Regions from separate parts of the Streptomyces sp. NBC_00344 genome, predicted to be linked through region 1. Evidence: riboswitches for the same ligand, from Rfam matches in the RefSeq annotation. Region 1 holds a riboswitch; each other region holds the start of a gene.

Evidence for each region. Region 1 has a riboswitch for cyclic di-AMP ahead of OHS16_RS16515 (M23 family metallopeptidase). Riboswitches for the same ligand answer to the same signal wherever they lie in the genome.
Region 2: another riboswitch for cyclic di-AMP. It lies ahead of OHS16_RS06705 (M23 family metallopeptidase); the one in region 1 lies ahead of OHS16_RS16515 (M23 family metallopeptidase).
Region 3: another riboswitch for cyclic di-AMP. It lies ahead of OHS16_RS06295 (transglycosylase SLT domain-containing protein); the one in region 1 lies ahead of OHS16_RS16515 (M23 family metallopeptidase).

What each region holds. Positions count from the first base shown of each region.
Region 1 is NZ_CP107996.1:3,655,544-3,665,707, forward strand. It holds gene OHS16_RS16480 (DEAD/DEAH box helicase) at 1-32, shown strand, start outside; gene OHS16_RS16485 (amino acid permease) at 278-1,813, shown strand; tRNA gene OHS16_RS16490 (tRNA-Lys) at 1,934-2,006, shown strand; tRNA gene OHS16_RS16495 (tRNA-Met) at 2,321-2,394, shown strand; gene OHS16_RS16500 (hypothetical protein) at 2,503-2,871, shown strand; gene OHS16_RS16505 (MerR family transcriptional regulator) at 2,948-3,694, shown strand; gene OHS16_RS16510 (PP2C family protein-serine/threonine phosphatase) at 3,893-5,041, shown strand; cyclic di-AMP (ydaO/yuaA leader) riboswitch at 5,256-5,397, shown strand; gene OHS16_RS16515 (M23 family metallopeptidase) at 5,409-6,464, shown strand; gene OHS16_RS16520 (aldo/keto reductase) at 6,599-7,543, shown strand; gene OHS16_RS16525 (PrsW family intramembrane metalloprotease) at 7,550-9,040, opposite strand; gene trmB (tRNA (guanosine(46)-N7)-methyltransferase TrmB) at 9,114-9,890, opposite strand; gene lhgO (L-2-hydroxyglutarate oxidase) at 9,938-10,164, opposite strand, start outside.
Region 2 is NZ_CP107996.1:1,501,650-1,511,813, reverse strand. It holds gene OHS16_RS06715 (M16 family metallopeptidase) at 132-1,490, shown strand; gene OHS16_RS06710 (M16 family metallopeptidase) at 1,511-2,878, shown strand; cyclic di-AMP (ydaO/yuaA leader) riboswitch at 3,129-3,288, shown strand; gene OHS16_RS06705 (M23 family metallopeptidase) at 3,301-4,104, shown strand; gene OHS16_RS06700 (GntR family transcriptional regulator) at 4,308-4,985, shown strand; gene OHS16_RS06695 (HPr family phosphocarrier protein) at 5,172-5,453, opposite strand; gene OHS16_RS06690 (bifunctional acetate--CoA ligase family protein/GNAT family N-acetyltransferase) at 5,580-8,420, shown strand; gene OHS16_RS06685 (DUF5998 family protein) at 8,473-9,060, shown strand; gene OHS16_RS06680 (alkaline phosphatase family protein) at 9,060-10,164, shown strand, end outside.
Region 3 is NZ_CP107996.1:1,388,185-1,398,348, reverse strand. It holds gene OHS16_RS06315 (molybdopterin-dependent oxidoreductase) at 1-1,446, opposite strand, end outside; gene OHS16_RS06310 (FAD binding domain-containing protein) at 1,443-2,264, opposite strand; gene OHS16_RS06305 (helix-turn-helix domain-containing protein) at 2,477-4,030, shown strand; gene OHS16_RS06300 (DUF4142 domain-containing protein) at 4,111-4,845, opposite strand; cyclic di-AMP (ydaO/yuaA leader) riboswitch at 6,103-6,266, shown strand; gene OHS16_RS06295 (transglycosylase SLT domain-containing protein) at 6,269-6,979, shown strand; gene OHS16_RS06290 (MarR family winged helix-turn-helix transcriptional regulator) at 7,103-7,597, opposite strand; gene OHS16_RS06285 (ribonuclease J) at 7,817-9,502, opposite strand; gene OHS16_RS06280 (GH92 family glycosyl hydrolase) at 9,720-10,164, opposite strand, start outside.

The DNA of each region.
Region 1 (10,164 bases):
ACGACAAGCCGCGCTGGAAGCGCAACAGCTGAATGTGACTGACAGCAATGCCCCGGATGATGCCTCGCATCGTCCGGGGCATTGTTCTTTGCCGAACCGAGCCGAACTGAATTCCTCGGCGGCCGCGCCGTTGACGTCGACCGGCCGTGCCGTGACCGGACGTACCGGGACCGCGACCGGCCGGCCGGTCGCGGGGGTGTGTTCCCGTCGTTCTCCGGTCATCTTCCGGTGAACGGCCCGCGCATGCCGTGCCCCTGGTGAGGGAATCGCTGGGGGCATGACAAAAGACTCCGCCGGTCCGGCCGGCTCCGACGAGGAGCTCCTTGCCGAACTCGGCTACACCCAGGTCCTCGCCCGCCGGATGTCCGCCTTCGCCAACTACGCCGTCTCCTTCACCATCATCTCGGTGCTCTCCGGCTGCCTGACGCTCTATCTGTTCGGCATGAACACCGGCGGTCCCGCCGTCATCACCTGGGGCTGGGTGGGTGTCGGGCTGATGACCCTCTTCGTGGGTCTGGCCATGGCCGAGATCTGTTCGGCCTACCCGACATCGGCCGGGCTGTACTTCTGGGCCCACCGCCTCGCGCCCCCGCGCTCCGCCGCCGCCTGGGCCTGGTTCACGGGCTGGTTCAACGTACTCGGCCAGGTGGCCGTCACCGCGGGCATCGACTTCGGCACCGCGTCCTTCCTGGGGGCCTACCTGAACCTCCAGTTCGGGTTCCATGTGACCCCCGGCCGGACCATCCTGCTCTTCGCCGGGATCCTGGTCCTGCACGGTCTGCTGAACACCTTCGGTGTCCGGATCGTCGCGATCCTCAACAGCGTCAGTGTCTGGTGGCATGTGCTCGGTGTGCTGATCATCGTCGGCGCGCTCACCTTCGCTCCGGACCACCACCAGTCGGCGTCCTTCGTCTTCACCCACTTCGTCAACAACACCGGCTTCGGCAGCGGCTTCTACGTCGTCCTCATCGGTCTGCTGATGGCGCAGTACACCTTCACCGGCTACGACGCGTCCGCCCATATGACGGAGGAGACCCACGACGCCTCCACGGCCGGGCCGAAGGGCATCGTCCAGTCCATCTGGACCTCGTGGGTCGCCGGGTTCGTGCTGCTGCTCGGCTTCACCTTCGCCATCCAGTCGTACGACAAGCAACTGGCCTCCCCGACCGGCGCGCCGCCCGCCCAGATCCTGCTGGACGGGGTCGGCGCGACCGGTGGGAAGCTGCTGCTGCTCGTCGTCATCGGGGCGCAGCTGTTCTGCGGCATGGCGTCGGTCACCGCCAACTCCCGCATGATCTACGCCTTTTCCCGGGACGGTGCGCTGCCCTTCTCCCACGTCTGGCACACGGTGAGCGCCCGCACCCGTACCCCGGTCGCCGCGGTCTGGCTCGCGGCGCTGGGTGCGCTGGCGCTGGGTCTGCCGTATCTGATCAATGTCACGGCCTATGCGGCGGTCACATCGATCGCGGTGATCGGGCTCTACATCGCGTATGTCATCCCCACTCTGCTGAGGCTGCTGCGGGGCGACGACTTCCGGCGCGGGCCGTGGCATCTGGGGAAGTGGTCAAGGCCGATCGGGATCGTGGCCGTGGCCTGGGTCGTGGTGATCACGGTCCTCTTCATGCTTCCGCAGGTGTCGCCGGTGACCTGGGGGACGTTCAACTACGCCCCGGTGGCGGTGCTGGTCGTGCTGGGCTTCGCGGCGGCCTGGTGGCTCGGCTCCGCCCGCCACTGGTTTCTGAACCCGGATCATGCCCGCACCCGCGCCAGGCAACTGGCTCACAGGGGGGCGCCGGAGCCGGTGGATCCGTGACCCGCGACTCCATCACGCTCTGCGGCACGAGAGGGGCCGGCGACGGGTGACGGGCCCGGGAACCGATACCCGATCGGCTGCCCGGTCCGCTCCCGCTATGCTCGTGGGGTGCGCAAGCGCGGACCGTTAGCTCAATTGGCAGAGCAGTGGACTTTTAATCCATTGGTTGTGGGTTCGAGTCCCACACGGTCTACCGGAAAGGCCCAGGTCAGGAAGTTCTGACGTGGGCCTTCGGTGTGTGTGGCCGAGCGGGCCGCCGCCCGGCAGCTCCCTCCCGCCCGGCGACGCTTACGGGGTCCGTCCGCCGATGCATCCGCGATCCGCTCGCCGAGACGAGATCGGGCCGTCACCCCCACCGGCCGGCACACCGGCGCCGACCGACCGGACTCTGCGCCGCCTGCCGCGCCGGATGCCCCCCGGATGGACGCCGGGCAACGGGTCCGCGAGGTGGATCCGGGACAATGGTTCGGAGCACCTCTCACCATGCCGTAGAGTTGGGTTTACCGACGCGGGGTGGAGCAGCTCGGTAGCTCGCTGGGCTCATAACCCAGAGGTCGCAGGTTCAAATCCTGTCCCCGCTACTTGTGAACGAAGGCCCGGCACATTGTGTGCCGGGCCTTCGGGCGTTTCCGCGGGCGGGTCAGACGTTTTCCGAGGCGTATCCGGGGGCCGATGTGTTCATTCTGCGGGTGGCACTCACCACGCTGCTGCTGCTGGAGGTCGTGCCGTCGGCCGTTGTCGCCGTGGCGCGGGCCCGGGTCGGGCTGGAGCGGATCGAAGAGCTGACGCGGCTCGGAGTGCTGGAGGGGCGGCGGCTCCGGGTCGTCACCTTGCTGGGGGCGGTGCATACGCTCGCCGCGGCCGCCATGGTGCTCGGCCTCTGGTGGCCGCTCGCGGGGGTCGCCGGTGCGGGGGCGGAGACCGTGGTGTTCGGCTGGGTGCTGTTCCGGCAACTGGCCGCGGGGGACCGGGGGCGGGCACTGGGCGCCTATGCGCTGTTCCTGGCGATGGCGCTCGCGGTGCTGGCGGTGGACCTCGCCGCACTCGGTGCGCCGTAGGACGGACCGGCAGACACGGCTGGGCCTCGTTCCCACGCTTGACCTTCACGCAGCGTCAAGATCTAGCGTGCGGTGCATGGAGTGGTCGATCCAGGAAGTCGCCCGGAAGGCCGGGACCACCAGCCGCACGCTCAGGCACTACGGCGAGCTCGGGCTGCTCCCGCCGAGCCGGGTCGGGAGCAATGGCTACCGCTATTACGACCAGGACGCGCTGGTGCGGTTGCAGCGCATTCTGCTGTTGCGGGAACTGGGGCTGGCGCTGCCCGCGATCCGGGACGTACTGGAGGGGCAGCAGGAGACCGGCGCTGCCCTGCGGACCCATCTCGCGCTGCTCGAGCAGGAGCGTGAGCGGATCGGACGGCGGATCGAGTCCGTCAGGACCACTCTCCGGAAGACCGAGGAGGGAGCAGAGCTGATGGCCGACGAAGTGTTCGACGGGTTCGATCACACGCGGTACGAGGAGGAGGTGACCCGGCGCTGGGGGAGGGACGCCTACGAGCGGAGCGACCAGTGGTGGCGTTCACTGAGCGAGGAGCGGAAGAAGGGATTCCAGCAGCAGCACGAGGACATCGCCCGTGACTACGGGCAGGCCCTCGCGGCCGGCCGCGAGGCGGACAGCGCGGAGGTCCAGGACATCGCCCGGCGGCACTGTGCCTGGCTCTCGGTGACCACCGAACCGACCAGGGCCCATGTCGTGGGGCTTGCCGGAATGTATGTCGCCGATCCGCGCTTCACCGCCGCCTACGACCGGTACGGAGAAGGCACCGCCGTCCTGGTGCGGGACGCGCTGACGGAGTTCGCGGAGCGCGAGCTGGCGGAGTGAGCCGGAGCGCGAGCCCGGCGGGACGCCTGCGCGGGCCGGCCTGGTCCCGCCGGGGCGGGCGCGCGGCCGGACGGGCCCACCCCGCGCCGCGCTCCCCCGGTTGGCCGACGCCGATTCGCCGGACGGCGTGGTCACGGCCAGCCTGGGTGGGGCGCGGTACTGTCCGCAGCCGTGCACGGACCGGGCAGGAGACCAACGGTGGGGCAGCGAAAGCAGCGCGGCACGGCCCGCCGTTTCCTTCTGATGCTGCCCACGGTGCTGATTTTCGGCGGGGCCTGCTTCGATGTGGCGACTCCGGAGCCCTTCACCGCCGTGCCGTTCCTCACCGCGGCGCCGTTGATCGCCGCTCCGTTCTTCTCGCTGACCGCCACGCTGCTGACCGGGGCCGCCGCGGTGGTGGTGATGGCGGGACTGCACGCGTACAACGGCACCAGTGCGCGGGGCACCGCCATCACCGAGACAGTGACCGTCCTGACGGTGGCGGTGCTCGCCCTGGTCGTCAACCGGGTGGTGCGCCGCAGTGGTGAGCAGCTTGCTTCGGCCCGGGTGGTCGCCGAGACCGCTCAGCGCGCGGTGCTCCCGGTGCCCAATGAGCGGATCGGCGGTCTGCATGTCGCCGCGCGGTACGAGGCTGCGCAGGCGGGCACCTTCATCGGCGGGGACCTCTTCGCGGTGCAGGACACGCCGTACGGGGTGCGGCTGATCGTGGGCGATGTCCGGGGCAAGGGGCTCCAGGCGGTCGAAGCCGTGGCGGTGGTGATCGGGGCCTTCCGGGAGGCCGCCGAGCAGGAGAGCACGCTGGAGGCGGTCGCCGGGCGGCTGGAACGGGCGCTGACCCGGGAGGGCATGCGGCGTGAAGGGCTCGACGCCATCGAGGGATTCACCACGGCGGCACTCGCCGAGATCCCCCGGGGCGGCCAGGACCGGATCCGGCTGGTCAACAGAGGGCACCCCGAGCCACTGCTGCTGTACGCCGACGGAGGGCTCGAGGCGCTCGCGCCGACCGACCCGGCGCTGCCGCTGGGGATGTCCGATCTGGCGGGCTGGCCGGACCACGCGGACGAGGCGCCGTTCCCGCTCGGGGCCACCCTGCTTCTGTACACCGACGGACTGTCCGAGGCGCGGAACGCGGCAGGGGTCTTCTACGACCCGAAGCAGCGGCTGCACGGGCGGCTCTTCCCCGGTCCCGATGAACTGCTGACCGCGCTCTCGGACGACGTGCGGCTGCACACCGGCGGACGTTCAACGGACGACATGGCGCTGCTCGCGGTGGCCCGCCCGACGGAGGATCAGCCTGAGCGGCGCACAACCGTGGGCATCGTGCGGGCCGACCGGCACAATCCGTGACCGGGGGACACCGCTCCGCATAACATTTGACGCACTATCAGAAATTCGATGTTTTCTGAACGAGTGTCAACTCGCCCGATTACGCCCCCCTGTGCCCCGGTTGGTCCCGGCCGCAGGCGTTAATGATCAGCTGCAACAGCTGGAATCCGGTGCGTCCGTCTATTAACGTTCGATAACGCAGCGCGGTCGTCCCAGTCGTCGCAAGAGGCGGCACCGTGCGCACGCGCCGAATCCCGCAAGGGAACCGGGGAACCACCAATTGGGGTGAATCGGGCTTCTCCGCAAGGAGCTGCCTGTAGGAGACCTTCCTGCTCCGAACCCGTCAGCTAACCCGGTAGGCGGTAAGGAAGGAAAGGAGCACGCCTCCGTGGCGTCCAACAACCCTGCCCCCGAAACGCTTTACTTCCCGAACGACGAGGCTCTCGGTTTCGGCGGTGAGGACGGCGGGACGTTCGACGAGTGGAACCCCACCGAGGAGTCCCTCCGTCCCGTACGCGGGAAGCACCGGGTGGCCAAGCAGCGCGGCGGTATCGCCCGTAGCTCCACGGTTCTCGGTGTCGGTGTGATCGCAGCGGTCGGCGCGGGCGGCATGGCCAGCGCGCAGGCGAAGCCGCCGGTCTCGATCTCCCTCCCCGACCTTCCGCAGTCCGTCAAGGACAAGCTGCCGGACGCCGAGGCGCTGCCGGGCGTGGGGTCGCTGATATCCGACATCGACGGTCACTCCTCCTCCACCGGGGACACCGGCGCCGGCGTCACGACCGCTGCCCTCACCACCGCATCGAGCGGAAGCTCGGACGCGGGCGAGGCACTGCGCACCCGGATCCTTCAGCAGGCCGAGCAGCAGCAGGGGGCGGTGGACGACCAGGCCGCGATCGCGGCCGAGAAGGCCGCCGCAGCCAAGGCGGCCGCCGAGGCCTCGAAGAAGCAGGACGCGGCCGCCGCCAAGGAGAAGGCCGAGAAGAAGAAGGCGGAAGAGGCAGCCAAGGCCAAGGCGGAGAAGGAGCGGCTCGCCAAACTGGCGGCCGGCTACTCGCTCCCGGTCGCCTCCTACACCCTCACGTCGCATTTCGGCGACGGCGGCTCGATGTGGTCGTCCGGCTACCACACCGGCCTGGACTTCGCCGCTCCCACCGGCACCCCGATCAAGGCCGTGCACAGCGGCACGGTCAAGTCGGCCGGCTGGTCCGGAGCGTACGGGTACCGCACGGTCATCAAGCTCGACGACGGCACGGAACTCTGGTTCTGCCACCAGTCGTCGCTGGCCGTCAGCGCCGGTCAGAAGGTCTCCACCGGCCAGGTCATCGGCAACGTCGGGGCCACCGGCAATGTCACGGGGCCGCATCTGCATCTCGAGGTCCGTCCCGGCGGCGGCGACCCGATCGACCCGCTGACCTGGCTCGCGGGCAAGGGACTCAACGCCTGACGGCTTTCCGTACCCCGGCAGTCCCGGCGGCACCCCCCCCGACGCCAGGGCTGCCGGTTCCGCATGCCCGGATCAGCCGGCCCGGATGTGCCATGCACGGAATAGTCCGGGCCGGTCAGCGGGTTGTCCGGTATATGACTTCGCTCCGCAATCTCGGTTCATCGGACATCAGGGTCTTCCCCCTCGCCCTCGGCGGCAATGTCTTCGGCTGGAGTGCCGACGAGGCCCAGTCCTTCGACGTGCTCGACACCTACACCGCGGCCGGCGGCAACTTCGTCGACACCGCCGACGGATACTCCGCGTGGGTCGCGGGCAACGAGGGCGGTGAGTCCGAGACGGTCATCGGCAACTGGCTCGCCGCCCGCGGAAACCGCTCGGACGTGGTCGTCGCGACCAAGGTCGGCGCCCACCCCCAGTACAAGGGGCTCTCCGCAGGGAACATCAAGTCCGCCGCGGAGGAGTCGCTGCGCAGGCTGCGTACCGACCACATCGACCTCTACTACACGCACTTCGACGACCTGTCCGTGCCCGTCGAAGAGATCATCACCGCTCTGGACCAACTGGTGAAGGACGGCAAGGTGCGGGCGATCGCCGCATCCAACATCAGCCCCGAGCGGCTCGAGGCCTCCCTCGCCTTCTCCGAGGCCGAGGGCCTGGCCCGCTACGTCGCGCTGCAACCGCACTACAACCTGGTTTCCCGGGACACCTACGAGGGCGGTCTGCAGGACACCGCCGCCCGCCATGGGCTGGCCTCCGTGCCGTACTACGCGCTGGCCTCCGGCTTCCTCACCGGGAAGTACCGGCCCGGGGCAGATGTCGACAGCGTGCGCGCCGCGGGCGCGGGCAAGCATCTGGCGACCGAGCGGGGCCCGAAGGTCCTCGCGGCGCTCGACGAGGTCGCCGAGGCACACGGGGCGGAGCCGGCCACCGTCGCGCTGGCCTGGCTGGCCGCGCAGCCGACCGTCGTCGCGCCGATCGCGTCCGCCCGTACACCGCAGCAACTGCCCGCACTCACCGCTGTCGCCGAGCTGCGGCTCACCGATGACGAGCTGGCGAAGCTGACGGCCGCCTCCGCGTAGCGAGCGCTACTGCCGGTACGGGTTGTAGCCGCCGTACCGCAGATGCGGCGGCGGTACCGGCACCCGGCCCGTGGCCTGCGCCGCATGGAGCAGGGCCGGGCCGGCCACGTCCTTGCGCTGCCACAGATGGTGCAGCAGCTCCTGCTCGCGCGCCGCGAAGTCCGGGCCCACCGCACCACGGCGGGCCCGGTGCCGCAGGAACGCCAGGGTCGTGGCGAAGGCCTCGTACTCGGAGACCGCCCGGGACGCCGCCTTCGCTCCGGCCTTGGCGTCCGGCAGCCGGGCCGGGCAGGGGGCTGTCCACGCAGCCACGTGCGGTGCGGTGCGGGGGGCGGGGAAGCCCTGGGCCCCGTGGCCCAGCGGGGCGAAACCCTGGGCGGGCGGGCCCTGGACCGGGAAGGGCGGCATGGCGATGCTCCGGGTGTACGCACGTGCCGCGAAGCCCCGGGCCATCGACCGGGCCCGCATCGACGAGAGCGCCAGCGGCTCGTCCGGCGCCAGCCAGCCCGCCGCGGCGTAGGCGGGCAGCTCGGCCGATATCGTGCGCAGTTCACGCTGACGGGTCCAGATCGCCAGCCAGGTGATCAGGCCGAAGGCGGGCACCATGAACACGCCGTACACCACGAAGAAGCCGTACTCGCCGAAGACCGACGAACTGTTCCACAGGGCGTGCATGCCCATCGCGCAGCCGAGCCCGAGCAGTGGCACAAGGGCCCGGCGCACCCGGCGGTGCGGTGCGGAGAGTGCGGCGACACCGAAGCCGATACCGGTCAGCACGGTGAACAGCGGGTGGGCGAAGGGCGCGAGGACGATCCGGACGAAGAAGGTCGCCGCGGTCACCGAGGAGAACCCCGAGAACCCCATCGACTTGTCCTCGCCGAAGGCGCTGCCCAGATAGAGGATGTTCTCGGTGAACGCGAAACCCGTCGCGGTGAATCCGGCGAAGACGACCCCGTCGACGATGCCGGTGAAGTGCCGTCTTCGGAACAGGAAGACCAGAAGCAGCGCGGCTGCCTTGGCACTCTCCTCGACGACGGGTGCTATCACCGTCGCGCCTATGGTGTCCGCACCGGCCGGATCGGCGGTCGCCGTCGCGATCCAGCGGGTCGCGAAGGAGTTCGCGATGATGGCCACCAGGGCGGCGGCGCACGCACCCCAGGCGAAGGTGAAGAAGAGATTGCGCCAGGGGCCCGGATCGACCCGGTCCAGCCAGCGGAACGCCGTCATCAGCAAGGGCACCGGCAGCACCGCGAGCCCGAGCCCGACCAGGAAGCCCTCGGTGCCCGTCTGTTCACGGACGAGCGAGAGAATCACCAGGCCGCACAGGGCGAGCACCACGACCACACCCGATGCGCGCAGCGTCTTGCTGCGCCAGAGGTTCCGGCGCGGTCTGTAGTGCCAGTGGGCACGGGGCGGTACGGCGTCGAAGCGCGGCTGCTCCTCGTACGCCGGAACCACCGGATGAATCGCCCCGGGGGGCGAGCTCGACTCGTACACCTCATTGACCATAACGAGGTGCGCCGACATCTGCGACGACGTCCCGCTCACCGCCGCCGCGGAACGTCCGGATTCAGCTGCGGCGGAACAACAGGTCGTGCACGGTGTGGCCCTTGTCGAGCCCCTGGCCCTCGAACCGCGTCATCGGCCGGAAGGCCGGCCTCGGCGCGTACCCGCCGTCCGCCACGGTGTTCTCGAACTCCGGGTGGGAGGTGAGCACATCGAGCATCTGCTCGGCGTACGGCTCCCAGTCGGTCGCGCAGTGCAGCACGGCGCCGGGCGTCAGCCGGGTGGCGGCCAGGTCCAGGAACTCGGGCTGGATGAGCCGGCGCTTGTGGTGCCGGCTCTTGGGCCAGGGGTCGGGGAAGTAGACCCGCAGTCCGGCGAGTGAGCCGGCCGGCAGCATTTCGCGGAGCAGGATGATGGCGTCACCGTTGGCCACCCGGACGTTGGACAGTCCGTTCCGTTCGGCGAGACGCAGCAGATTGCCCTGGCCCGGGGTGTGCACATCGCTGGCGAGGATGCCGGTGGCCGGGTCCTCCTCGGCCATCTGCGCGGTCGCCTCGCCCATCCCGAAGCCGATCTCCAGAACGACCGGGAGACCGTCGAACATCTCACCGAGGTCGAGGACCCGCAGCCCGTCCACATCCAGGCCCCACTTCGGCCACAGCCGTTCCAGAGCATCGCCCTGGCCGGCCGTGACCCGGCTGCGGCGAGGCTGGAAGCTGCGGATGCGGCGCTCGTGGTGGGAGCCCGCGGGATCGGCCGCGGGACCGCCGGGGAAGCGCGGCTCGCCCTTGGGGCGGCGCGGTGCGGAGGGCTCTGGGGTGAGATTCAGGAGTTCGGACACAGTGCTCCGATTCTACGATCCCCGGCCGCCTGCCCGGACGAGCCCCGTCAGGCCCGCACCGCCACCGACGCCAGGGCCCGGCGGGCGATCTCGCGGCCGATCGGCAGGGCCGCCGTCGCGGCAGGTGACGGGGCGTTCAGCACATGGACGGTGCGGGGCGCCTCGCGTATCAGGAAGTCGTCGACCAGCGTGCCGTCCCTGAGCACCGCCTGAGCCCGCACCCCGGCCGGCGCGGGGCGCAGATCCGCCTCTGAGACGGCGGGCAGCAGCCGGC
Region 2 (10,164 bases), 2.2 Mb from region 1:
GCCGCCCATTGTGGACTGTCCCACTGACAACCCCGACCGCGACCCGGGAACTTCGCCAGGTATGAGTGCGCTTGCATACAGTGGCAGCACTGCATTCAACGCGGTCAACACACGCGATCGAAGGGACGTACATGCCCATGGGTCACACGGCCACAGCCGAGGCCGGTTCCGGCGGCCTGACAGCGACAGAGCACCGGCTGGCCAACGGCCTGCGGGTGGTGCTCTCCGAGGATCACCTGACCCCGGTCGCCGCGGTCTGCCTCTGGTACGACGTCGGTTCACGCCATGAGGTCAAGGGGCGTACCGGACTTGCTCACCTTTTCGAGCACCTGATGTTCCAGGGATCGGGCCAGGTCAAGGGCAACGGCCACTTCGAGCTGGTGCAGGGGGCAGGCGGCTCGCTCAACGGCACCACCAGTTTCGAGCGCACCAACTACTTCGAGACGATGCCCGCCCACCAGCTGGAGCTCGCGCTCTGGCTGGAGGCGGACCGGATGGGCTCACTGCTCGCCGCACTCGACGACGAGTCCATGGAGAACCAGCGGGACGTCGTCAAGAACGAGCGCCGCCAGCGCTACGACAATGTGCCCTACGGCACAGCGTTCGAGCGGCTGACCGCCCTCTCCTATCCGGAGGGCCATCCCTACCACCACACGCCGATCGGTTCGATGGCCGATCTGGACGCGGCGACGCTGGAGGACGCCCGCGCCTTCTTCCGTACGTACTACGCGCCCAACAACGCGGTCCTCTCGGTGGTCGGGGACATCGACCCGGAGCAGACGCTCGCCTGGGTCGAGAAGTACTTCGGCACCATTCCCTCGCACGACGGAAAGCAGCCGCCGAGGGACGGGTCGCTTCCCGGGGTCATCGGCTCCGAGCTGCGCGAAGAGATCCATGAGGAAGTACCGTCGCGCGCGCTGATGGCCGCCTACCGGCTTCCGCAGGACGGCACCCGTGACTGTGACGCCGCCGACATCGCGCTGACGATCCTGGGCGGCGGCGAGTCCTCGCTCCTGCACAACCGCCTGGTGCGCAGGGACCGTACGGCCGTCGCCGCGGGCTTCGGCCTGCTTCGGCTGGCCGGGGCGCCCTCACTCGGCTGGCTGGACGTCAAGACCTCGGGCGGCGTCGAGGTACCGCAGATCGAGGCCGCCGTCGACGAGGAGCTGGCCCGGTTCGCCGCCGACGGCCCGACGGCCGAGGAGATGGAACGCGCACAGGCACAGCTGGAGCGCGAATGGCTGGACCGCCTCGGTACGGTCGCCGGCCGCGCCGACGAACTGTGCAGGTTCGCCGTGCTGTTCGGCGACCCGCAGCTCGCACTGACCGCCGTCCAGCGGGTGCTGGACATCAGTGCGGCAGAGGTGCAGGAGGTCGCGAAGGCGCGGCTGCGTCCCGACAACAGAGCCGTGCTGGTGTACGAGCCCGTCACCGCCGATGAACCCGAAGAGATCAGCGCGACCGACGAGACCGACGAGGCGGACAAGTGACCGACGCCCCAGCCGTGAGCATGACCTTCCAGCCACAGCCCCAGCCGGGAGAGGCTACTCCGTGGGCCTTCCCGGCCCCGGAGCGCTCCACCCTGCCCAACGGGCTGACCGTGTTGCGCTGCGACCGCCCCGGACAGCAGATCGTGGCCGTGGAGATCATCCTCGGCTTTTCGCTGGACGTTGAGCCCGACGGACTCGACGGTGTCGCAACGATCATGGCGCGTGCCTTCTCGGAAGGCACCGACAAGCACACGGCCGAGGAGTTCGCCGCCGAGCTGGAGCGCTGCGGCGCCACCCTCGACGCATACGCCGACCATCCGGGGGTCAGGGTCTCCCTCGAGGTCCCGGTCTCCCGGCTGCCCAAGGCGCTCGGTCTGCTCGCCGCAGCGCTGCGCGCGCCGGCGTTCGCCGAGAGCGAGGTCGAGCGGCTGGTGGGCAACCGGCTCGACGAGATCCCGCACGAGCAGGCCAACCCGTCCCGCCGGGCGGCCAAAGAGCTCTCCAAGCAGCTCTTCCCGGCCGCATCGCGGATGTCGCGCCCCCGCCAGGGGACGGAGGAGTCGGTGGCGCGTATCGACGCGGCCGCCGTGCGCGCCTTCTACGAGGCGCACATCCGCCCCGCGGCGGCAACGGCCGTGGTGGTCGGCGACCTCAGGGGAACCGACCTGGACGCCGTGCTCGCCGAGACCATCGGCGACTGGCAGGGCGGCAAGGCAACGCCCGGGCCGGTACCGCCGATCGTCGCGGACGACACCGGCCGGGTGATCATCGTGGACCGGCCCGGCGCGGTACAGACCCAGTTGCTGATCGGCCGGATCGGCGCCGACCGGCACGACCGCGTCTGGCCGGCCCAGGTGCTTGGCACCTACTGCCTGGGCGGCACCCTCACATCACGTCTTGACCGGGTGCTGCGGGAGGAGAAGGGCTACACGTACGGTGTGCGCGCCTTCGGGCAGGTGCTCCGCTCGGCGCAGGACGGGACCGGCGCGGCCATGCTGGCCATCAGTGGTTCGGTGGACACAGAGTCGACGGGCCCGGCCCTCGGCGACCTGTGGAAGGTGCTGCGAACGCTGGCCGCGGAGGGGCTGACCGACGCCGAGCGCGATGTCGCCGTACAGAATCTGGTGGGTGTGGCCCCGCTGAAGTACGAGACGGCCGCGGCGGTCGCCGGCACCCTTGCCGACCAGGTCGAGCAGCAGCTCCCGGACGACTTCCAGGCGCACCTGTACGCCCGGCTCGCCGAAACGGGCACGGTCGAGGCGACCGCGGCGGTCGTCAACGCCTTCCCCGCAGACCGTCTGGTGACGGTGCTCGTCGGTGACGCCGGACAGATCAGGGAAGCCGTCGAGGGGCTCGGGATCGGCGAGGTGAAGGTCGTCGCGGGCTGAGAGATCCGCCGGCGGCGGACGTGAGCGCGACGCGGCGTCCGCACCGATGTGATCGCAACGGGTGTGACGAGCGGGGCTCCGGAGGCCAACAGGCAACCGGAGCCCCGCAATGTGTCCGATTGGTGCCGAACTTCCGTGTCTGTCCTGTGGCATGTGCGACAAAGACGCAGGTTTTTTAGGCGCAGCCGGAACCGACCGCTTACGGTCGCTTTCGCTGTTCGTCACATGCCCAGGCCGCAACCGCGGCGCCGGACAGCGATCGCCGAGTCCCCGTCAGGCGCGAGCCTGGGGAGCCGGGGACCCATGCAGTCCCTGGGGTGAATCGGGCCTCTCCGTGCGGAGCGGGCCCGTAGGAGACCTTCCTGCTCCGAACCCGTCAGCTAACCCGGTAGGCGAGAGGGAAGGAAAGGATCAGCCCCTTCATGGCGTTCACCCGCCCTACCGGTAAGCACCGCGCCCCGAAACGTCCGATCAGCAGGACCGCGACCGCCGCGGGTGTGGCGACCCTCGCCACGGCGGGCGTCATCGGCACTCTCGCCTCTCCGGCCATGGCCGACGAGGCCACGGTGTCCACCGCGCAGGACAGCCGCCTCGTCCGGACCATTCTCGTCGGAGACACCGTCGCCGACAGGATCGAGGCCCAGGCCACCGCTCAGCAGCACGAGGCCGATGCGGCCGCCGCCAGGGCGAAGGCCGAGGCGAAGGCGAAGGCGGCTGCCAGGGCGAAGGCCGAGGCGAGGGAAAAGGCCGAGGCGAAGGCCAAGAAGGAGCGCGAGGCCAAGCGACGTGCGGCCCGCGACGCGGCCCGCAAACGGCTGAACGCCTTTGTGGCCCCGGTAGCCGACTCCTACGTCTCGACCGGCTACAAGACCGGCGGAAGCCTCTGGTCCTCCGGCAGCCATACCGGCATCGACTTCCACGCGGCGAGCGGCACCCCGGTCCACGCCGTCGGCGCGGGCACCGTGGTCGAAGCCGGCTGGGGCGGCGCGTACGGCAACAACATCGTCATCAAGATGAACGACGGCAGCTACACGCAGTACGGGCATCTCTCGTCCATCGGTGTCTCGGTCGGCCAGTCCGTCACATCCGGCGGGCAGATCGGCCTCTCCGGCGCCACCGGCAACGCCACGGGTCCGCACCTCCACTTCGAGGCCAGGACGACCCCCGACTACGGCTCCGACATCGACCCGGTCGCATATCTGCGCTCGCACGGCGTCAACGTCTGACCGAGGTCCCCGCACCACCTGCGTTCCCGTAAGGCCCCGGCGCTCCGCGCCGGGGCCTTACGGGCGTCACGGCAGGCTGTCCGGTGGCCAAAAGATATCCATGGTTTACCGGACGCCGTCGGAAATTAACATGCTCTGTCATAGAGTCACCGAACAGGCGTCGGTCGACCGCGTTCCGCGGGGATGAAGGCGGAGGTTCGGGCATGCGTATTCCCGCGCATTCGGTGTGCACGGCAATTCGCGACGACATTATCGCGGGCGTCCTGGAACGGGGCGGCCGGCTGACCGAGGAGCCGCTCGCACGTCGCTACGGAGTCTCCCGCGTCCCGGTGCGCGAGGCGCTGCGGACCCTGGAGTCCGAGGGTTTCGTCGTCACCCGGCGCCACGCCGGAGCCTGTGTCGCGGAGCCGACCGAGCGGGAGGCCGCCGACCTGCTGGAGATGCGGATGCTCCTGGAGCCCATGGGGGCCGCCCGGGCGGCCCAGCGGCGTACCGAGGCCCATCTCAAGGTGCTGCGGGGCCTGGTGAGGCTCGGGCAGGAGCGAGTGCGCCGCGGCCAGGGCGAGGATCTGCGCTCACTCGGCAGCTGGTTCCACGAGACACTCGTGCAGGCGTCCGGAAGTGCGGCGCTGACCACACTGCTCACCCAGCTCCGGCAGAAGATCGCCTGGATGTACACCGTCGAGCAGCCCGTGCACCCCGGCGAGTCGTGGGCGGAGCACGGCGCCATCGTGGACGCGGTGGCACGCGGCGACGCCGAGCGTGCCCGCGTCCTGACCGCGCAGCACGCCGATCGGGCCGCGGCGGCGCACCGGCTGCGGAAGCAGGCACCCGTGAGGACTTCGCAACACGTTGTAAACATTGCGAGCGGGCTGAATTAACAGGCGTGCCGTATACAAAGGAAACGCATTCGTTGTGTATTTCGCGCGGGTTTTTCGCCGCTGCCCTTGTATTCGCCGCTGCCCTTTTATGTGACTTCCCGCTCCGGGGGACGGGAAAAGCAGAGCCGCAGCCCCGGATCGATCCGGGGCTGCGGCTCTGGTGTGCCGAATGCGGCGCGGGCCGCGTCAGACGGTCTCGGGGAGTTCGTCGAGACCGTCGGCGACCAGCTTCGCCAGCCGGTCGAGGGCGGCGTCGGCTCCGTCGGCATCGGATGCGAGGACGATCTCCTCGCCGCCTTCCGCGCCCAGGCCGAGGACCGCGAGCATCGACGCGGCGTTGACCGGATTGCTGTCGGCCTTCGCGATCGTCACCGGGACGCCGGAAGCCGTGGTGGCACGGACGAAGATGGAGGCGGGGCGGGCGTGCAGACCCTCGGCCCAACCGACCTTTACGCGGCGCTCAGCCATGGTGTTGCCCTTCAAGTTCTCTGACGGTTGTCTAGACCATTGTTGCATGGGGTGCGGAGTGCTCGGGTCCTGCGGGATCCCGCGCCGCGCCACCCCTCGTACCGTAGTGACCCGTAGGCTTTCCCCATGCAGCCCCCGCTGGAGCAGAACCCGCACCAGGAGTATCCGGCCCACTGGGAAGCCGACGTGGTGCTGCGCGACGGGGGCACGGCGCGGATCAGGCCGATCACCACCGACGACGCCGAGCGGCTGGTCAGCTTCTACGAGCAGGTCTCGCCCGAGTCGAAGTATTACCGTTTCTTCGCTCCCTATCCCAGGTTGTCCGCCAAGGACGTCCACCGCTTCACCCATCACGACTACGTCGACCGGGTGGGACTCGCGGCGACCATCGGCGACGAGTTCATCGCGACCGTCCGCTACGACCGGATCGGCGAGGGCGAGGCCGAGGTGGCCTTCCTCGTCCAGGACGCACACCAGGGACGGGGTGTGGCCTCCACACTTCTCGAGCACATCGCGGCGGTGGCCCGTGAGCGCGAGGTCGGCCGGTTCATCGCCGAGGTGCTGCCCGCCAACAACAAGATGATCAAGGTGTTCACGGACGCCGGGTACGAGCAGAAACGCAGCTTCGAGGACGGCTCCGTCCACCTCACCCTCGACCTCGAACCCACCGCGGCATCCCTCGCGGTGCAGCGTGCCCGGGAGCAGCGTGCCGAGGCCCGGTCCGTGCAACGGCTGCTGGCCCCCAGGGCGGTGGCGGTGGTCGGCGCGGGCCGGGCGCCCGGAGGGGTGGGCCGCACGGTGCTGCGCAACCTCCTCGCCTCCGGCTTCACCGGGCGCAGCTATGCCGTGAACCGCGCCTTTCCCGATGACCTCACCGAGGTGGAAGGGGTCCCCGCCCACCGCTCGGTCGCCGGGATCGATGACACCGTCGACCTGGTGGTCGTCGCCGTACCCGCCGAGGACGTCCCGGCAGCGGTGGCCGACTGCGGGGAGAGCGGCGTTCAGGGCCTGGTCGTGCTGGCCGCCGGTTACGCCGAGAGCGGCCCCGACGGGCTGCGCCGCCAGCGTGAACTGCTCCGCCAGGCGCGGTCGTACGGAATGCGCATCATCGGCCCGAACGCCTTCGGTCTCATCAACACATCCGAAGCTGTCCGGCTGAACGCCTCACTGGCACCCGAGTCGCCCGTCCGCGGGCGGATCGGGCTCTTCACCCAGTCCGGCGCGATCGGCATCGCGCTGCTCTCCGGGCTGCACCGGCGAGGTGCCGGGCTCTCGTCCTTCATCTCGTCGGGCAACCGCGCCGACCTCTCGGGCAACGACTTCCTGCAGTACTGGCACGACGACCCCGACACCGATGTGGCGCTGCTGTACCTGGAGTCGATCGGCAACCCCAGAAAGTTCACCCGGCTCGCCAGGCGTACGGCGGCGGTGAAACCGGTCGTGGTGGTCAAGGGCGCCCGGCACAGCGGCAGCGCACCGCCGGGGCACGCCGTTCCGGTCACCCGGATTCCGGACGCCACGGTCTCCGCGCTGCTCCGGCAGGCGGGCGTCATCAGGGTGGACACGGTCACCGAGCTCGTCGACGCGGGCCTGCTGCTCGCCGGCCAGCCGCTTCCCGCCGGCCCGCGCGTCGCGATCATCGGCAACTCCGAGTCGCTGGGACTGCTGTCGTACGACGCCTGCCTCACCGAACGCCTCCGTCCGCTGCCGCCGGTCGATCTGACCACCGGTGCGACCCCGGAGGACTTCCGCGACGCGCTTGCCGGGGCGCTCGCGGACAACGCCTGCGACGCGGTGCTGGTCACGGCGATTCCCTGGGTGGGCGACAACGGCGTGACGGAATCGGGCGATGGTGAAGTACTCGCCGCCGCGCTGCGGGAGGCGGCCGCGCACGCCCCCACCGCCAAACCGGTGGCCGTGGTCCACCTGGAGATCGGCGGCCTGGCCGAAGCGCTGGCCGCCGCCACCAGCACGGCGCCCGGATCCCAGCAGCAGCCCGCGCCCAGCGCCGGGCAGGCGCGGGAGGCCGGAGCACCGGAACATGCCGCTGCCCCCGCCGGTGGCGCCGGCGCCCCGGACGCCACAGGCCCGCGCCGGATTCCCGCCTATCCTGCCGCGGAGCGCGCCGTCCGGGCACTTGCGCAGGCCGTCAGGTACGCCCAGTGGCGCCGTCAGGCGGCCGACCCCGGGCGGGTCCCCGAGTACGACGACATCGACGAGGCGGGTGCCGCCGCCCGGATCGTTGCCCTGCTGGACACAGCCCATGTCGACGTCGCCCGGGGTCTGGCCCTCTCGCCCGACGACGCATGTGACCTTCTCGGCCTCTACGGCATCGAGGTCCTGCCCGTCCGGCCCGCGCCGGACGCCGACTCCGCTGTCGCGGCGGCGGACGCCCTCGGCTACCCGGTCGCGCTCAAGGCCACCGCACCCCATCTCCGCCATCGCCCCGACCTCGGCGGTGTCCGCCTCGACATCGTGTCCGAGGCAGGACTGCGCCGCGCCTACACCGAGCTCACGGGTGCTCTCGGTACGCCCGCCGAAGTCCGGCCGGTCGTCCAGGCGATGGTCCCCAGGGGAGTGGACACCGTTGTGCGGTCCGCGATCGACACCGCCGTGGGCGCCGTTCTCTCCTTCGGTCTGGCCGGCGCCCCGTCCGAACTGCTCGGCGACACCGCCCACCGGCTGGTCCCGGCCACCGACCGGGACGCCGCCGAACTGATCAGGACCATCCGGACAGCCCCGCTGCTCTTCGGGTGGCGCGGATCGGCGCCCGTGGACACCGCTGCCCTCGAGGAGCTCCTGCTGAGGGTGTCCCGGCTGGTCGACGACCACCCCGAAGTGGTCTCGGTCTCCCTCGAACCCGTCGTCGTAGGGGCCGGCGGCCTGTCCGTCCTCGGCGCTTCCGTCCGGCTGGCGCCACCGCATGCCCGTGACGACATCGGTCCGCGCCGCCTCCCCAGCTACTGAGGACCGTCACGGGAGGGCCGGAGCCCCGGGCCGGGGTCGTAAGATGGAGCCCATGGCAAAGACCGGTACGACGACCCAGGGGCTGCGCGCGGCGATCGAGCGCAGCGGCTATTACCCGGCCCTCGTGGCCGAGGCGGTGGAGGCCGCTGTCGGCAGTGAGCCGGTTGCTTCGTATCTGGTGCACCAGGAGACCACGTTCGATTCCAACGAGGTGCGCCGTCATGTCACGGTCCTCGTTCTCACGGGCAACCGGTTCATCGTCAGCCACACCGACGAACAGGCCGCCGACGGCGGCTCACCGACGCCGTTCGCCACCACGTCCACCGAGTCGGTGAAGCTCGACCGGATCTCCTCCGTGGTGCTCAGCCGTGTGGTGGCCAATCCGGAGAAGTACGTTCCCGGCACCCTGCCCCGTGAGGTCGTACTGACCATCGGCTGGGGCGCGGTCGCCCGGCTCGACCTGGAGCCTGCGGCCTGCGGTGACCCCAACTGCGAGGCGGACCACGGATACACCGGAAGCTCCACCGCCGACGATCTGAGCCTGCGGGTGAGCGAAGCGGGCGACGGACCTGACACCGTCCGCCAGACGCTCGCCTTCTCCCAGGCGCTCTCCGAGGCGACCGCGGCGGCCGGCCGCTGATGGCCCAGCCCGTCTGGCACGACCCGGACCCACTCGCCCTCTCCACCGCCCCCGTCCCGGAGTACGGGTCGGGGTCGCTCGCGGATCTGCTGCCGACGCTCGCCGCCGGCCAGGGCGTCCCCGGGCTCACCGCGGCGATTCCTGAGATCACCCCGGCCGACCGGAACTGTGTCTTCCTGATCGACGGTCTCGGCTGGGAACAGATCCGCGACCATCCGGACGAGGCCCCCTATCTGCACTCGCTGCTCGGGACGTCCCGTGGTGGCACGGGACGTCCGCTCACCGCGGGGTTCCCCGCCACCACCGCGACCTCTCTCGCCTCGGTCGGCACCGGTCTGCCTCCCGGGACACACGGGCTGACCGGATACACGACCCGCAACCCGGACACCGGCGCGCTGATGAACCAGCTGCGCTGGAAGCCCTGGACCGACCCGCACGTCTGGCAGCCGTACCCCACGGTCTTCCAGCTGGCCGACGCGGCGGGTGTGCACACCGCTCAGGTCTCGTCGCCGGACTTCCAGCACACCCCGCTCACCAAGGTCGCGCTCAGCGGCGGCAGGTTTCTCGGCCGCCTCACGGGTGAGGAGCGGATGGACCTGGCCGCCGCTCAACTCGGCGCGGCCGACCGCTCGTTGATCTACACGTACTACAGCGAGGTCGACGGCAAGGCGCACCGCTTCGGGATGGACTCGGATGCCTGGCGCGGCCAGTTGATGTATGCCGACCGGCTGGCCCAGCGCCTTGCCGAACAGCTTCCGCCCCGGTCGGCGCTCTATGTCACCGCGGATCACGGCATGATCGACATCCCGTTCGACGAGGAGTCCCGCATCGACTTCGACGAGGACTGGGAACTGGGCGCGGGCGTCGCCCTGCTGGGCGGCGAAGGCCGGGCCCGGCATGTGTATGCCGTGCCCGGAGCCGCTGCCGACGTCCTGACCGTCTGGCGCGAGGTGCTGGGTGAGCAGTTCTGGGTGGCCGGCCGCGACGAAGCCATCGCGGCAGGCTGGTTCGGGCCCTCCGTCGACGAACGGGTGCACGGCCGGATCGGCGATGTGGTCGCGGCCGCCCACGCCGATGTGGTGATCACCGCGTCCCGGCGAGAGC
Region 3 (10,164 bases), 2.3 Mb from region 1:
CATCACCGCGGGACCGTGGTTGCCGTACGCACCTGTGTTGGAGACCACCCGCAGCTGGAGGGCGGTGAGTGTGCCGTCCCGGCGTGCCCCCGCCTTGACCCGGATCGTGAACGGGTGCCGGGTGGTCGCCCCGTAGAACTGCTCGGCGCGGGTGTATTCGAGCTTCACCGGTCGGCGCAGCCGCAGCACGGCGAGGGCCACGATGTCCTCGACGAGCATCTCCTGCTTACCGCCGAAGCCGCCACCCACCCGGCCCGCGACGACCCGCACCCGTTCCGGTGGGAGGTCGTACAACGCGCACAGGGCCCGCCGGGTCAGGAACGGGGTCTGCGAACTGGTGCGTACGGTGAGCCGGTCGTCCTCGTCGAACCAGGCCACGGCGCCGTGCGTCTCCAGGCTCGCATGCTGCACCCGCTGCGTGCGGAACGTCTCCTCGTACACCGCGTCGGCCTCGGCGAACCCGACTTCGACGTCGCCGATCTCACCGTGTGCCTCACCGACGACGTTGTTCTGCGGACGCGAGATCCGCGCCGTCCCGGCGTCCTTGTCGTGTACGACGGGTGCCCCGGGCCGCATCGCCTCCTCGGGGTCGAGCACCGCGGGCAACACGGCGTAGGTCACCTCGATCCGGCGGCAGCCCTCCTCCGCCGCCGCTTCACTGTCGGCGACGACCGCTGCTACCCGCTGCCCGGTGAACCGGACCGTGTCGTCGAGAACACGGGTGTCGTCGGGATCCTCCCCGGGGTGCTCGTGGCGGGCGGTGGAGAAATGCCGCTCCGGCGCGTCGTGATGGGTCAGGACGGTGTGCACGCCCGGCACGCGCAGCGCCGCGGAGGCGTCGATGGAGAGGATGCGGGCGTGGGCGTGCGGGGAGCGCAGCAACTTCATGTGCAGCAGGCCGGGCACATCGATGTCGAAGGTGTAGCGGGCGGTGCCCGTGACGACCTGGGGTCCGGCCGGGGCGGGCAGATTGCGCCCCACCGCCTCGCCCGCGGACGGGGCCTCCGCATGGCAGACACCGCGGACGGCGTCCTCGATGGCCCGGTAGCCGGTGCAGCGGCACAGGTTGCCCTTGAACGCCCTTGGCAGATCGGTGAGCTGGTCCTCGTCGAGGGCGGCGGTCGTCATCAGGAACCCGGCGGTGCAGAAGCCGCACTGGAAGCCCTGCGCGTCAAGGAACTTCCGCTGCACCGGGTGGAGTTCACCGTCCTCGGTGGCCAGGCCCTCCACCGTGGTGACGGAACGGCCCCGGGCGCGGAGGGCGGGGTAGAGACAGCTGTGCACCGGCTCGCCGTCCACATGGACCGTGCAGGCCCCGCAGTCGCCGGCGTCGCAGCCCTTCTTCACGCCGAACCAGCCACGTTCACGCAGATAGGTCCGCAGACACTGCCCGGCACGCGGCTCTTCGGCGAACGCCCGCCCGTTCACGTCCATCTCAAACGTCATCGCGCCTCCCGCTGCAGTTCCCGGCGGATCTCCTCCGCCAGCCGGAACGTCATGTGCTGCCGCCATTCGGGCAGCCCGTGGATGTCGTCGAACCATTCGCCGTCCGCGACGGCGGCGCCGATCGCCGCACGCAGTCCGCGGGCGGTCGGCGGCAGCGGGAACCACAGCCGGACCGGCCGCACGGTCGAGGCGGTGACCGTGACGGCCATCGACCGGTCCAGCGGGTCGAGCGTCCCGATGACCAGGACACCCGAGCGCCCGAGTCCGTACAGCGACGCCTGCCGGAACGCCGTACGACAGCCCAGCGCACGGGCTGGCAGGGTCACCGAGCGCAGCAGCTCGCCATCGGCGAGATCGTTGCGGCCGGCGCCTTTGACGAAGCCGGCGGTACGGATCCTGCGCATCGCTCCGGTCTGGGAGCGCAGCAGGCACTCTCCCTCGAGCGCGGCGGTGAGCGAGATCATCGGGCCGGCCGGCAGGGCGTTGCAGAGGTTGCCGCCCACCGTGGCCATGTTCCAGATCTTGAACGAGGCCAGGAACGCCCGGCAGCACTGCTCGAACAGCGGAGCGGCCGGGACCTGAAGCTGCTTCGCGAACCGGGACAGCTGGGCGATGGTGCACGTCGCGGCGATCTCCAGCGAGCCGTCCGCGTCCAGCCGAACGGGAGTCCAGCCCGTACGGCTCAGGTCGACGAGGCGCCGCAGACGCGGCTGTGGCTCGGAGAACAGGTACGTGCCGCCGCCCAGCCAGGCATCGCCGGGCCGCCAGGGCGCGGGATGCCGCGCGTCCCGTATCTCCACCACGGTGTTGAGGTCCATGGCGCTCAGTGAAGCAACAGGACCGCGGCCGGGACGACTGGTTCACCACACGGAAACTCGGCCCTTTCCGGCACCGGACCTGGATGATCGACCAAGAGGCATACCGTTCTCCAGCCCTGGCATTTACGATGCGATTACTCGCACTCACCTGGTGAATGTGAGATGCCGGATGTGAGCCCGTCGTCCGGCTGTCGCACAAGGAGCCGGAACGCATGCACGTCGAACACCTCCTGAGAGACGATTCCTTGGGCCTGCGGCTCCTCTGGGGCGAGGACGCCCTGCTGCGGCGGGAGATCAGTGGAGTCACCGCCACCGACCTGGAGGATCCCGGCCGTTTCGTGCGCCCCGGTGAGGTAGTGCTCAGCGGCCTGGTGTGGTGGACCCCGCAGCGCGGGAAGGGCAGGGCCGAACGCTTTGTCTCAGCCCTGCGTGCGGCGGGCGCCGCCGCACTGATGGCGGGGGAGGAGACCCACGGACGAGTGCCCGACGAACTCGTCCAGGCGTGCCGCCGTCACGGCCTTCCGGTGGCGGCGGTACCCACCCACGTCATGTTCCGGACCATCACCGACACGGTCTATCTCCAGCAGTGGGGTGAGCTGAGCCGTCATCGTGCCCTGCCCGAGGCCGTACACGCCCGGCTGGCCCGGCTGCTGGTGCAGGACGCCGACCCGGCCACCCTCCTGGAGGGTGCCTTCGCCCACCTCGGCAGGCCTGCCGCCTATCTCCTCACCCCCTCCGGCCGCACCGTCGCCGCCACGGAGGACGCCACCGCCATCACGGCCCGGGAAGCCGCCCGCCTTCTGGGCAGCGGGACCGGAATCACGGTGCGGGCGGAGGCCGGCACCGCGTCCGCGTACGAACGCTGGTATCTGTATCTGCCCGATCCTGGTCACGCGCCGCCGCGCATGCTGCACGAGATCGCCGCGTTCATGGCCCGCTGCCAGGAGTCGCTGATCCGGAGCCGTGCCACCGGGCACCGGGCCGCGGACGAACTCGCTGCGCTTCTCGACGGCGCCGGAACGGACACGCCCGATGTGGAGGCCGCACTGCGGTCGTGCGGGCTACCGGCGTCGGGTCCCTATCGGGTGCTGTGCGCCGACGCGGGACCGGGGAGGGCGGGGCAGGCGGCGGGGGCGCTGGCTGAGGCGGTGGCTCACGTGATGCCGGAGCGTGCCGCTACGGGATGTCTCCCGGACGGCACCGCCTTCGCGGTTCTGGCCGAGGCGCGGACGGTGGAGCCCGCTCCCGGAGACGCGGACGCGGTGAGCAGCGCGCTGAGCGAGGTGTGGCTGCGGCTTGCCGCGTGTGAGCCGTCGGTCTCCCTGCACGGCGGGATCAGCGAACCCGCTGCCCGGGCGCGGGACATGAAGGGAGCGCTGGCGCAGGCCCGTTACGCGCTCGCTTCGGCACGAACGACCACGCCCGGCGCCTCCTCGCTGTCCGGCGCAGCCGCGCTCACCGGCCTGGCGGCGCTGCTGAGCGGTATACCCCAGGAGGTCCGCACCGCGTACAGCCGCACCGTCCTCGGGCCTCTGCTCGACGGCGCGAACACCTCGGCGGCCCTTCTGCTGGAGACCCTGGAGACCTTCCTGGCCCGCGACGGATCGTGGGCGCGCACCGCTGAGGCGCTGCATCTGCATGTCAACACCGTCCACTACCGCATAGGACGCATCGAGCTGTTCACCGGTCGCGATCTGTCCAGGCTCGACAACCGCCTCGATCTGCGGGCCGCGCTGCTGTGCCGGGCCCTTCCGGGCTTCGAGTGACCGGCGTGCCCGCCCGGATCAGGGCGGGCACTCGTGCACGGAACGTCCGTCCATGCCTGGTGAGTCACGGCTGGCGCCGATCACCCGACCGTCGGTGTGGGGGCCGGCGTCGCCGTCGGCAGGCCCGCGGGCGGGGTGAGGGCGACGACCGGGGCTCCGGGCTGGGGCGGGGGCGGGGTGATCTGGCTGGGGGGCAGCGTCGGCGGGGTGGTCTCCTGGAAGAGCACCGAGTCGAAGTTCACCAGACCGGTCTTCTCCAGGACGGTGATGTGATCGAGGACGGTGTCGTTGGCCTGGTCGGCCAGAGCGCGGACCAGGCTGTTCTTGGTGGTGGCCCGGATATTGGCGATGGCCGGGAAGATCTGGCCGTGCGTGGTGCGCAGGATGTTGGCGAGGTCGGTGTCGAACTGCTTTCCCTGGTCCGACGAGAGCGTCGCCACGAACCCCTGCTGTTGCGGGGACGCCTGGTTGGGCAGGGTGATCCCCAGGGCGGGAGCGACTTTGCGGCAGGTGGCGTCGAGTCCGGCGTGCCCGGCCACCAGATGCTGGCCCGCGGTCCTGGCTGCTGCGGTCGTGCCCTTGCGCAGGGCCATCTCGCCTGCGGGGAACTCCCACAGCCCTGCCGCGCGCACCTTGACGACGAAGTCGCGGTCGGCTTCGGTCAGCGGGCCGTAGCGGGTGCTGGCGATGACCCGGGACGGGGCACTGGACGTCTTCTGCACCCCGACTATGGCGGGATAGGCGAGCGCGGCCAGGGTGAATACCAGGCCACCGCTCACCAAGGCGGTGCCCGCCATGTTCCCGGGTATGCGCACGGTTCCTCCTGGCCTCAGCGGTACGGACGCCCGGGAGTACGGATGTACTACGACTTCTGATCATCGAACCGGGATAATTCTTCTGCACCGACGTGTGTTGTCGGTCACAGTCGGCGCTCCGATGCCGTCGGGCAGAGCGCGACGCGCCGGCGGCCAGGATGCCACGGGGTGGGGAACCGGGGGAGCCGTATGCGCTTCGTCGTGCCGGCGGAGGGTCCGGCTCCGGCGTGAACTGCGCCTGCGATGGCCGGAGTCGGCGACCGCCGATGACGGGCCTTGTCTGATGGAAAGTCATCGAGGGGTACCGCACAGCCCATTCGCCTCCCGGAGGGACCGGTGACGGGTTCGGATCGGCGCGTCCTCCAGGGCCGGGAAGCCGGGCCGGGCCGGCGGCCGGATCGGCCCGGGAGGCGTGTTGCGGCACCCGGCCTCTGTGTGCCGGCCGGACCCCCTCACCGGTGCGGGCGCCGGTATGGCCAGCCGGCCGGTACGCGTTCGCCTGGTGGCCGGCGGGGCGGACGGTCAACGCGCCTTTGCGCAAAGGGAATAGAGAAAGGCCTGAAATCCCGTGTCATACAGAATCGCTCCGCCGTGCGGCCGGGGGCGGGCGTCGGCTCGCAGCGCCGAACGAAGAAAGCGGATCTTGTAAAGCGATCGGGGGCCGGTGGGTGATTCGGCTCGCCCGCAGTGAACGGAAACCCATGGGCGGGACGCAAAAGCGGGAGCGGTCGGCCGGGACAATTCAAAGGCGTCAAGATCGTCCATCCCCTGCGAATGCCCCGATGCGCGGAATTGCTTCGAACGGTACGGAGGGCAGGAGTCACCCGGGTGTGCGGGACGGTCGTGGCCGCTTCGCCCTCCTCGCCGCCGGTCCGCACATCCGATGCACCGAGGGGGCGTAGCCGCCCATATCGCCCAGCATTGGTATCTCCCGTATGGGCGTTTTGTGCATGTTTTCCCTGAAGTCCATATGCGCCGTATTGCTCCAACTTGTGGTTGTATATACGGCGTTGCAGTCGATGGTTGCGTGTCGGGCAGGTGATGTGCGTCACGGTGGTCGCTGGCTCTCTCGTCCCGTCCCCTCGCGCATTCCCCTCGCAGGGAGAGCGAGTTGAGGCCTTCTGACGGCCTATCGATAACCGGCCGGATAGCCGCCCTGGCCGCCATGAGCATTGCGCTGTGAATTCTGGCCTTGTTTTGCGACGTGCTTCCCGTTTACCTTCAGGTCGATCCGGACGGACCGCCGAATCCTGCCGCTGTCCGGAAAAACCCAACCCACTCACATGCGGCAGGAGCGGGGGACCCAGGTAAGCCGCCGATCCGAAAACCGGACCGGCTCGGGGTGAAGTCGCATTACATGCGACGGGGCATCTCCAGCCCGAACCCGACAGCTCACCTCGCAGGCGCCGGAGAGGAATTCAACATGCCCAACACGGGTAAGCACCGTCGTCCCAGGACCAGCTCGATGGCCCGGCGTCTCGTCGCCGTAGGCACCGGAAGTGCCGCACTGGCCATCCCGCTGGTGGCAGCCACCTCCGCCAGCGCGGCACCTGCCGCCGCCCCCGCGAAGCACAGCCCGGCGACCTACACCGTTGTGGCGGGTGACTCGCTGGCGAAGATCGCGAGGGCGCACTCCATCAGCGGTGGCTGGAAGAAGCTGTACCACGACAACCGTCAGGCCATCGGCGACAACCCGTCGCTGGTCCACCCCGGCCTCAAGCTGACACTCGGCGGCAAGGGCACCGCTTCGCAGACGTCGGCCAAGACCACGAAGTCCGCCACGACCGCCACCCCGGCCTCCGCGAAGACGTACTCCAACGATCTGGACGGCTGGATCAAGGAGTCGCTGGACGTCATGGCCAAGCACGGTATCCCCGGCAGCTACGACGGCATCCACCGGAACATCATGCGCGAGTCGTCCGGCAACCCCATGGCGATCAACAACACGGACTCCAACGCCGCGGCTGGAACACCGTCCAAGGGGCTGCTGCAGGTCATCGACCCGACATTCCAGGCCTACCACGTGGCCGGCACCTCGATGAACAGCTACGACCCCGTCGCCAACATCACGGCCGCGTGCAACTACGCCGCCGCGACGTACGGCTCGATCGACAACGTGAACGGCCCCTACTGACCGGCCCTCACCCACCCGGCGCCCGTCCCGGCCGCGGCACTTCCAGCCGTGGCCGGGGCGGGCGCGCGTGCGAAGCCGGCGCGTACCGGTTCCGGTGCGGGATCGGTGCCGGACGCGGTGACGCTATGCGCCGGGGCCCGCGAGGAAGTCCAGCGGGATGCCCGCGCCCAGCTCGCCCGGCGCGGGGCCCGGCGCCGCGGTCATCGCCCCCACGCGGTCGCTCAGCCCGGTGAGCATCCGGGAGAGCGTGGCGCACTGCTCGCCCGACAGATCCGCGAAGATCTCTGTGATCACGGCTCGGCGGGTGGCCATCGCCACATCGTTGGTGTGCTCGCCCGCCGCAGTGATGTGCACCAGCCGTGCCCGGCGGTCCTTCGGATCGTCGCGACGCTCCACGAGCCCGTCGCGCTCGAGGCCGTCCACCAGCTCGGTGATCGTGCGCGGTGCGACATCGAACTCGGTGGCCAGTGTGCTCTGTCTCCTCGGCCCTTCGGCCAGAGCGCCGAGCACGCGCTTGCGGGGGACGGAAACACCGTGCTGTTTCAGCCGTTCGTCCAGCACCCGGCGGATCCGGGTGACGCACGTCAGCATCTGGTCGGCCAGCTCGGACTCGTCCACGGTGACCACCTCCGACAAAACAATACGCCCGCATGATGAGGGCCCTCACTGAGTGCCGGTGGAGGCGCGCCCGCCGCACCGCCGCCGCGCTTCACGCGGGGCCGTGCCGACCGGGCCGGGGGCGGCTCACCCGGAGGTGGCGGGGGGCTTCTCACTCGGAGAAGCCCCCCCCCACCTCCCGCTCTACCGCGGGCAGGCCGGCGGTACGGCGGGCGGCACTCAGGCGTCGATGATGACCGGGATGATCAGCGGATTACGACGATGCGTCCTGAACGCCCAGGAGGCCACTGCCCGGCTGATGAGCTGCTCCAGCTGGTGCACGTCTCCGACGCCCTCCTTTGCCGCGGTGGCAAGGGTCTTCTCGATCACCGGGATCACCGGGTCGAAGGTGGCGCTGTCGTGGACGAAGCCACGGGCCAGGAAGTCGGGCGGCTCGGCGAGAGCGCCCGTGTCGGCATTGACGATCGCCACCACCGTGACGACCCCCTCCTCCGCGAGGGTGAGGCGGTCCTTCAGTGACGCCTCGGTGGCGCCGCCGACCGTCATGCCATCCACGTAGACGTTGCCCGCGGGCACCTTGCCTGTGATGGACGCCCGCCCGTTGACGAGGTCGACGACGACGCCGTCCTCGGCGATGACGACCCGCTTGGGGTCGACGCCGGTGCGGATGGCGAGATCGCCGTTGGCGCGCAGATGGCGCCATTCGCCGTGTACCGGCATGACGTGCCGGGGCTTGACGATGTTGTAGCAGTACACGAGCTCACCGGCACTGGCATGCCCCGAGACGTGCACCTTGGCGTTGCCCTTGTGCACGACGTTGGCCCCCCACCGGGTCAGCCCGTTGATGACCCGGTAGATGGCGTTCTCGTTACCCGGGATCAGCGAACTGGCGAGCAGAACGGTGTCGCCCTTGCCGATCCGGATCATATGGTCCCGGTTGGCCATCCGGGACAGCGCGGCCATCGGCTCGCCCTGAGAGCCGGTGCAGACCAGAGCGATCTTGTGGTCCGGCAGCTTCTCCAGCTCCTTGAGGCCGACGACCAGCCCGGACGGAACCTTCAGATAGCCGAGGTCACGGGCGATGCCCATGTTGCGGACCATCGACCTCCCCACGAAAGCGACCTTGCGTCCGTGCAGGTGAGCGGCGTCGAGTACCTGCTGGATACGGTGCACATGACTGGCGAAGCTGGAGACGATGACCCGGCGCGGTGCGGTGCGCAGGACCTGCTCGATCGCGGGGTTCAGCTCACTTTCGGAGGTGGTGAAACCGGGTACCTCGGCGTTGGTGGAGTCGGTCAGGAAGACGTCGACGCCCTCTTCGCCGAGCCGGGCGAAGGCCCGCAGGTCGGTGATGCGCTCGTCCAGCGGGAACTGGTCCATCTTGAAGTCCCCGGTGTGCAGCACCATTCCGGCGCTGGTACGGATGGCGACCGCGAGACCGTCCGGGATGGAGTGGTTGACCGCGACGAACTCGCAGTCGAAGGGCCCGAAGCTCCGCCGGTCGCCCTCACGCACGCGCACCGTCCGGGGCCTGATGCCGTGCTCCTTGAGCTTGGCCTCGAGGAAGGCGAGCGTCAGCTTCGAACCGACGACGGGGATGTCGGCACGTTCACGCAGCAGATACGGCACACCGCCGATGTGGTCCTCGTGGCCATGGGTGAGGACGATGCCCACGACGTCGTCCAGCCGGTCCCTGATGGCGGTGAAATCCGGCAGGATGACATCCACCCCCGGCTGGTTCTCCTCGGGGAAAAGTACCCCGCAGTCGACGATCAGCAGCTTCCCTGCGTGCTCGAAGACGGTCATGTTGCGGCCGATCTCACCCAGGCCGCCGAGGGCGACGATGCGCAGCCCTCCGTCAGGCAGAGGTGGGGCGGCTTTCAGTTCTGGATGCGGATGGCTCATGATCCGACGTTACCCGCAGACCGGCCGGAGGGCTGCCACCGAGGTGTCGGCTCGGTGACAGACCTCCGTCCGGACCACCTGTTGTCACCAGCGGTGATGCCCGCGTCACCCGGGGTCACGTACTGGCGGGGGCGGCGAGATCATGGGGGCGAACTCGCCGCCGGTGGCGCGGCGGATTCCTGCGGCCGTCGGTGCTGGAGCCGTCGTCGCGCGCCCGTCAGGGATTACGGGACAGCCCTTGGCTTCCGTAGACCTCCAGTTCGTAGATCCGGGCCGCCGCGTCGGTGTTCTGGGCCGGGGTGATCACGCTCAGGCGGACATAACGGGCTGTGGCGGTCACCTGGTGGGTGGTGGAGTCGGCGGTGTTGCCGCGGACCTCGGCGGCCGTGGTCCAGTCGGTGCCGTTGGCCGATGTGCTGATGTCGAAGTCCTTGGTGTCCCAGGCCGCGTCCTCGCCACCGGCGCCGGCATGCCGGACGGTGACGGAGGACAGTGCGTGGGAGGCGCCCAGGTCCACCTGGAGGGTCTTCGTGCCGGAGGCCAGTGAGCACCACTTATCGGTGTTGCCGCCCCCGTAACTGCCGTTGACCGCTTTGTCGGGTGTTTCCGCACTGCCGCAGGCGGCGGAGCCGGTGGCGGTACGGCCCACCGCGAGATCACTC